DNA from 2 places in the Paenibacillus sp. LC231 genome. Region 2 is predicted to be linked to the other one. Evidence: riboswitches for the same ligand, from Rfam matches in the RefSeq annotation. Region 2 holds a riboswitch; the other holds the start of a gene.

Region 1 (3,418 bases), on a different contig from region 2:
ATGATAAGCCCCAGGGCTGCGGGATCGCTGAATGTCAACACAGTCGCTGTTGTCTCCTGGTAGGCCTCGGGTACGAATCGGAGCAGTATCCAATAACAGGTACAGACAAACACATAAACCCAATAGAATCCGTGGCGCCACTGGAAACGCAGATCGAATACAAATAAGCTTAGGCCCTTCATACAAGCTGCCTCCCCGTTACCTCAATAAAAATTTGTTCGAGCGACGCCTCTTGCGAATGAATGGTATCGAGGGGATAATCCTGTATCAGCTTAAGAAATTGGTTATTCTCACCGATGCCATCCAGAGAAAATACCGCCCCCGTTAATTCGCCATCCCTACTGTATTCGACTCGGACCTCCTTTCTTCCCTTACGAAGTTTCAACTCTCTGGGTGAATCGATTAATTTGATTTCACCGTCGACGATAAAGGCTACCCGATCGCAAAGTTCTTCTGCCGCTTGCATATTATGCGTTGTTAGTAGAACCGTCTTACCGGCAGCCTTTTTGGCAAGTATCAATTCCTTCATTCGGTGGGCATTGACCGGGTCTAATCCGGATGTAGGCTCATCCAGAAATAGGATTTCTGGATCATGCTGTAACGCCCGACAGAAATTCAACCTCATCTTCATGCCCTTGGATAGCTGGGAAACCTTCATATTCGCGGCATCTGTTAGATCGACTTGTTCCAGCAGTTTCATGGGATCCTCCGTCTCCCCCTTGTAAAGGGAACGAAAGAGCTTTAAATTGTCGAGAACCGAAAATTTGCTGTAGAAGTTCGGGAATTCAAAAGCTACTCCGATTCGCTCATAATAATCGGGACCGGTATCCCTGATTTCATTGCCCATGACTTTTATACTTCCTTGATAACCTTTCAGAACACCGATCAGCAGTTTTTGCGTCGTACTTTTACCAGCGCCGGACGGGCCGAGAAAGCCAAAGATTTCGCCAGGCGGGATGACAAAATCAAGCCCATGCAGGGTCGGCTCTTTCCGATTCGGATACGTGTAATGAAGCCCTCTTACTTCGATCACAACGCTCCATCTCCCTTCGGCGTATTAGACACCGCAAGCATACCGGCAGATAATAACTCGACTAGCAATTCGATCGTAGATGTAAATTGCTCCTCTCCAATCTCTTTTTGGTGCAGCGTAAGCAGTGCCAAGGATCTGATCATGCCCACGATGGATTCGGGTGCCGTACCAGGTAAAATGCCAGCCTTCTGCCAAGCCGTAATCACAGGCAAGAGCGCGTCTTGATCCTCCGTAAAGTTACGCTCCAGCAAGTCTTTCGGCAATTTCCTGAACAACAGCTCCATCTCCCCGCGATCCATCATCTGCCGAAGCATCGGGCTCTCGTCCATCATCCTAAGTGAATATAAGAGAAACCGTTTAATGCTTTCCTTACTGCAGACCTCTTCAGGAGGGAATAAATCCAGAACGGCATTGCGAATTCGCTGCTCCTCCTCCAGAATCAGTTCATAATATAATTCCTCTTTCGATCCGAAAAACATGTAGAACGAGCCTTGGGCAATGCCGGCGGCCTTCGTCAGATCTTCAACACTCGTTTTGCGAAGGCCCGCCGTTTCGAAATGATGGCGTGCCTCCGTCAGCAGTTTTTGGCGTATCCATTCACGTTCTTCGTCCGAGAATTTTTTGGGCATGTTGCACTTCACATCCTTAATCAGGCCATTTGTGATTCTGTGAATAATTTTATTTTATATTCATAAAAGTACTCCCCAAAGTCCCGTTTGTCAATATATTTGATATGATGTTGTTTACTTATCGGTAACTGTTTACTTTCAGCATGTTTTAGCATAATATTTATTACGATAAATTTCATACGCATAAATGCTTAATCCTCTATGAGGAACGGGGGAACCAACAAAGCGACTAAGCTTTAGGGGTGAATTCTTTCTGGATAAGAAGGAACGGGGACTCTCAATCCCGAATCCGACAGCTAACCTCGTCAGCGTCTTGGGAGAGAACACTCTTACTACTTTGACTTGTCCATGATCCGTACAACCAAGGCCAGGAAGCAGAACTGTCTCTGCTTCCTGGCCTTTTTTGTTAACGCTGTAGTGCTTAGAAAAGAAAGGAATGATTATTCTGCTTAATAATGAAAAGATACTGGTATGCGTGTATTACGGTCCAAACGGAGAACGTCTCATCCGTCGAGGCGGCGAATTAGCCAGACTGCTTAAGTGCCCCCTGTTTGTGTTGAGCGTTATACCCTTGCGTGAAGGTGAGTTAGATCAGGCACAAGAAAGGTATATGGCTGAGTGGCAAGTGAAATGCAACGAGTATGGGGCAACCTTCATTGTCAAAACGAATGAAGATCCCAAGGCTTCAGAAATCATAGCGGAAACCGCCAAGAATCATCAAATCACCCAAATAATCATCGGACAATCCGGTCAAACGCGATGGCAAGAAATTACGCGCGGTTCGTTTGTTAACGAGCTTTTAAACCAGATAGGCGAGACGGACTTACACATTGTAGCGGTTCAAAGGATGGATGATCCAATAGCTGACACCCATGAACGGGGAATTCGAGTCACTGTTTACAGTGATGGTTCTCATTATCTGCTTGGCAGTAAGGAATCCGGGGGCGATCCAATAGCCGAAGGTCTATTTTTCAAAGAGTTAAATACCGATTTTGACACCGGCTTGCTGAAAATAAAAACAGACCACGAGATCCAATATTTGAAAATAAGTCACGGAAAAGTAGTAGACTCGTCTTTTTTCCAAAACAGAAAATTCTTCGATAAACCCGGCGATCAATAAAGAATGGGGGTGGAACTTGTGAGAAGAACATTTATGAATGCAAACGATCGAAATACACAACATTCCGCTCCTGACACAATGGAGTTGTTTATCAACAAGCTTAAAAAAAATATGAGTCCCCCTCAACTCGTCATGCTTGTCTTTTTCACTTTAATATTAATCGGGACCGCATTGCTCGCGCTTCCCTACTCTTCCTCCACCGGGAGGTCAATTGGTCTGCTGGATGCTTTATTTACTGCCACCTCAGCAATCTGCGTAAACGGGCTCGTTGTCTTGGATACCGGTAGTGTTTTTTCGACTTTTGGACAAGTCATTATCATGATCTTGATTCAAATTGGCGGGCTCGGCTTTATGACCTTTGGCGTGATGGTTGCCATTGTTCTGGGGAAGAGAATTGGCTTGAAGCAACGAATGATTATTCAGCAAACCACGCATTCGACCTCGGCACAAGGTTTGGTTAAATTGTCCATGTATATGGTACTCATTGCATTCGCGTTTGAAGCCTTGGCTACGATTGTCCTCACGCTCCGCTGGCAACAGGACGTCGGGTGGGGACAGGCAGCTTATTACGCCCTTTTCCATTCCGTTTCGGCATTCAACAATGCCGGATTCGCCCTGTGGTCTGACAGCCTAACC
Region 2 (3,418 bases):
GGTCATGCCGTCCTATTTAGGGACGTACGAGATCGTTCCTGCAGGACTTCGGGACGATGTTGGTCTGGTTGGAGCTGCGGCTTTGTTCCAGTAGCATAGGCCTGAAGAGAATGATACGAATAGGATCAATGATAAATAGATACCAGAAAGAGCGCTCGGAATGACGACGTAGTATCAAGTTACCTAGCTAAAGAGAAATCAACAAAAGCCGCCCTTCTGAGGGCGGCTTTCCAATTATTTATAGAGAGAGCGGGAAACGGAGCGATCATTTATTTGCGTCATAAGTCCGTAACAAGTAACAAGTGATAGGCGTGAACCGTAAACCGTCATCCGTTTGCGCTGGAGTCGATTTTTTTGGTTTCTGGTTAGGTTTGTTTGTATCCGACAAACAATAAACGGTTGCTCGCACTTTCCCGCCCGCCGGCGGAAACCGCCGGCTCCAAACCCGCACGTGGGGTGACCTGCAGGCTTGGAGCCGGCGGCTGTCGCTATTCCATGTACTTGGATGCGTCAAACGTAATCAGAGACGTATGATTGGCATGCTCAATCAGCGAAGAGAGCTTGGTTACCTCGCGTTCCTTCTTGCGGGCTTGCGCCTGATATGCCTCCGGATCATATAAGGCGACGTTGAACAGCGTTATGGCACCGTCTCCGCTGCCACGGCTGCTCTGGCGCTCCAGCTTCTTGCGGGAGCCGAGATGGGCAAGCTGTCCGATATCGCTGCGTATTTGTTTGGCCAGCTCGATCGCTTCCATGATCGTAATGTCGGAGCCGTTCCAGGGAATAGTCTGCGTGGTATTGGAGATTGCCATCAGCAAATCCAGCTTCCTATAATCCGCTGCGGCCGCTTCGATTTCTTCCGTAATGGCATCCACGCTGCGCGTAGGGTATTCCGCCGTCTCCCCTTTTTCAATGATCGTGCTGCTATTGTTCAAGCGTTCCGACATCAACTGATTGATGAGACGGTTAATTGCTGCCCGGACAGCTAGTGCTTCTGCCATCGTTATTTGACTCATAAGTGAAGGATCACCTCTTTAATTTCATTTCTATTATGTAAACGTAAAGATTTGTAAAAAGTTGCTAGATTAATAAAAAAAGCAGCGCGAGAAGAAAAACAGAGTTACATAATTGTCATGACTGAGTGAGAGGGTTAACTAATATCCGACCGAAATTCTTCATCTTTACGACAGCTCCGAACATAAAACGATAGATTTTTAGGATATGATTGACAGCATCCTTGCTTGTATACTATATTAAGAGAAGGTTACAAAACGTTAATGAATTTTGCCGAATTTCGTTTGTGAAAACGGGGGAACCGTCTTGGGTGAATTACTCTTGTATAGAGAGTATAGGGAACCTTCAACCGAACCCTTAGCTAACTCCGTAGGCATCGAAGGAGAGAACATATTTTGAAGAAGTTTGTCATCACCTTGCTAGGGTCTGCAATTATTTTTTCTTCTGGTGCCGTTTCAGCATTTGCTGATCAACAACCGAATTTTCAGTATCAAGTGAAGCAATTGGTAGGAACTCCATACAAATGGGGCGGAACAACTACCAGCGGGTTTGATTGCTCCGGATTTATACTGTACATGTTTAGAAATTTCGATATTGATCTTCCGCGCACTTCCCAAAGCCAGGCTAAAGCGGGCGAACATGTGGATCGTGAAGATCTGCGGGTTGGAGATTTGGTATTCTTCAATACAAGCGGTAGCGGAATTTCCCATGCAGGCGTTTACATTGGTGACGGACAATTTGCACATGCTTCCAGCAGCAAGGGAGTCAGAATCAGCAAGCTTAGCGATTCCTATTACGAGCCGCGTTATGTCACGGCACGTCGTGTTTTGAGTCAAGAAAACTATGCGAAGCTGGTAGGAAGCGCAAGCTAATTGGATAACGCAGCCATTTAGGGTACGATACATAACCAGAAAGCCTGACAAAGGGATGACCTTGTCAGGCTTTCTTTTTTTAGATATTGGAAAGTATAAACTTCGAAGCTTGTGACTTTCTGATATCGCAAGAAAAACTTCTACTAACTGCGGTCTGTCATCTGTGAAAGTACCTCGATAGACGTTTTTCTTACTATAAGTCGATCATCCCACAAGGGGTGTTCGGTTACTCCTTAACAACAGAGGCATTCACGGCAGCTTCCATTCCATTGTTATAGAGGCGGAACAAGCCTAGGCGCCAGAAAGCAGCACCTTTCAGGTCATAACGTTTGGCCAAGCCGAGTTTATCGTCCACGGAAGTGGCGGTTTCGCTGCTTAAACTGATGCCAAGCAAGAGCTTCTGCTTCGGGACGCCTGCTTGGAGTGCCAACTGAATCGCTTGGTCCACGAGACTGTTCGGTTCGGGAACCTGAGATTTGGTTCCGACCGGATTGTACTGATAAGCCATAACAATCAAGTCATCAGCGATGGAGGCCAGCGTCTTGTAATCATATCCTTTATAAGCGCTGTTCAATGGCGGCACCGCTAAAGACAGGGCAACGTCATTCGGCAATGCCACTTTCAATTGCTTGACGTAATCATTGAGCAGCTTCTGCTGCTTCACGGCATCCAGTTTAAATCCGAGCCCTTCAAAATCAAGCACAACTCCGCCGAATCCGTTCTCCGCTACCGCGGCTGTGATGCCTTCAATGGACTTTTGGCGCAAACTGCTGTCGCTCAAGACTTTGGTTAATTCGCCGTTTCCATCCAAGGCATAGACCATGAGGTACGGTTTAATCTCCTGGTCTGCAGCATCGGCAACAATTGATTGCGGCGTAACGTCGCCGGCCGAAGCGGGAAGGCGGTACTCATCCCCTTGAAGCGTGAACTGACCCTCGCGATCGATACGGCTCCAGCCAAAGGCGACAGAATTCATGGATTCCACGAGATCCCGTTCTTGGAACGATTGTAATGCATAGAAAGCTCTCAAATGCATGTCGCGCTGCGGCGATACCAGGGAGACTGTACGAGTCGCCTGGTTCCAGCCCACATCAACGCCGAATTGGCTGCTGAACGAGCTGAGCGGGATCAGCACACGGCCTTCCTTTTGGACTGGCGGAGCTGCAAGCTTCACTTTTTTACCGTTGACGGTTGCGTTCGTGCTCCCCACTTGAAGTAATACTTCGGTCGATTGGCCTTTCACGCTGCCAATGGCCTTCACGGTTTGCGTCTTGCTATTCCACGTGATTTGAATGCCCAGTGCTTCTCCAACCGTCCGGAATGGAACGTAGGTGACCCCTCTGTCAACCCGCGGAGCCGCATCGAAGGTTAGCGTAACGTCATCCAGCTTTACCGATATGGCAGGCTCTGCATGTACCTGGCTAACATGGGGGGTGGTGCCGAGCAGGGATAAGGCAAGAACGGCAGCAGCAGCTGTTTTTCCTATTTGTTTGTGCAGCATGCTTATGTATTTCCTCCGATCCATTAAAATA

The links. Region 2 has a riboswitch for cyclic di-AMP ahead of AK95_RS12790 (C40 family peptidase). Riboswitches for the same ligand answer to the same signal wherever they lie in the genome.
Region 1: linked by a shared signal. The riboswitch ahead of AK95_RS15170 (universal stress protein) and the one ahead of AK95_RS12790 (C40 family peptidase) in region 2 are both predicted to bind cyclic di-AMP.

The regions. Positions count from the first base shown of each region.
Region 1 is NZ_JFOM01000019.1:58,024-61,441, reverse strand. It holds gene AK95_RS15185 (fluoroquinolone export ABC transporter permease subunit) at 1-182, opposite strand, end outside; gene AK95_RS15180 (ABC transporter ATP-binding protein) at 179-1,033, opposite strand; gene AK95_RS15175 (TetR/AcrR family transcriptional regulator) at 1,030-1,662, opposite strand; cyclic di-AMP (ydaO/yuaA leader) riboswitch at 1,841-1,989, shown strand; gene AK95_RS15170 (universal stress protein) at 2,099-2,782, shown strand; gene AK95_RS15165 (TrkH family potassium uptake protein) at 2,861-3,418, shown strand, end outside.
Region 2 is NZ_JFOM01000015.1:582,720-586,137, forward strand. It holds gene AK95_RS12780 (ROK family protein) at 1-94, shown strand, start outside; gene AK95_RS12785 (hypothetical protein) at 489-1,016, opposite strand; cyclic di-AMP (ydaO/yuaA leader) riboswitch at 1,276-1,406, shown strand; gene AK95_RS12790 (C40 family peptidase) at 1,410-1,886, shown strand; gene AK95_RS12795 (stalk domain-containing protein) at 2,113-3,387, opposite strand.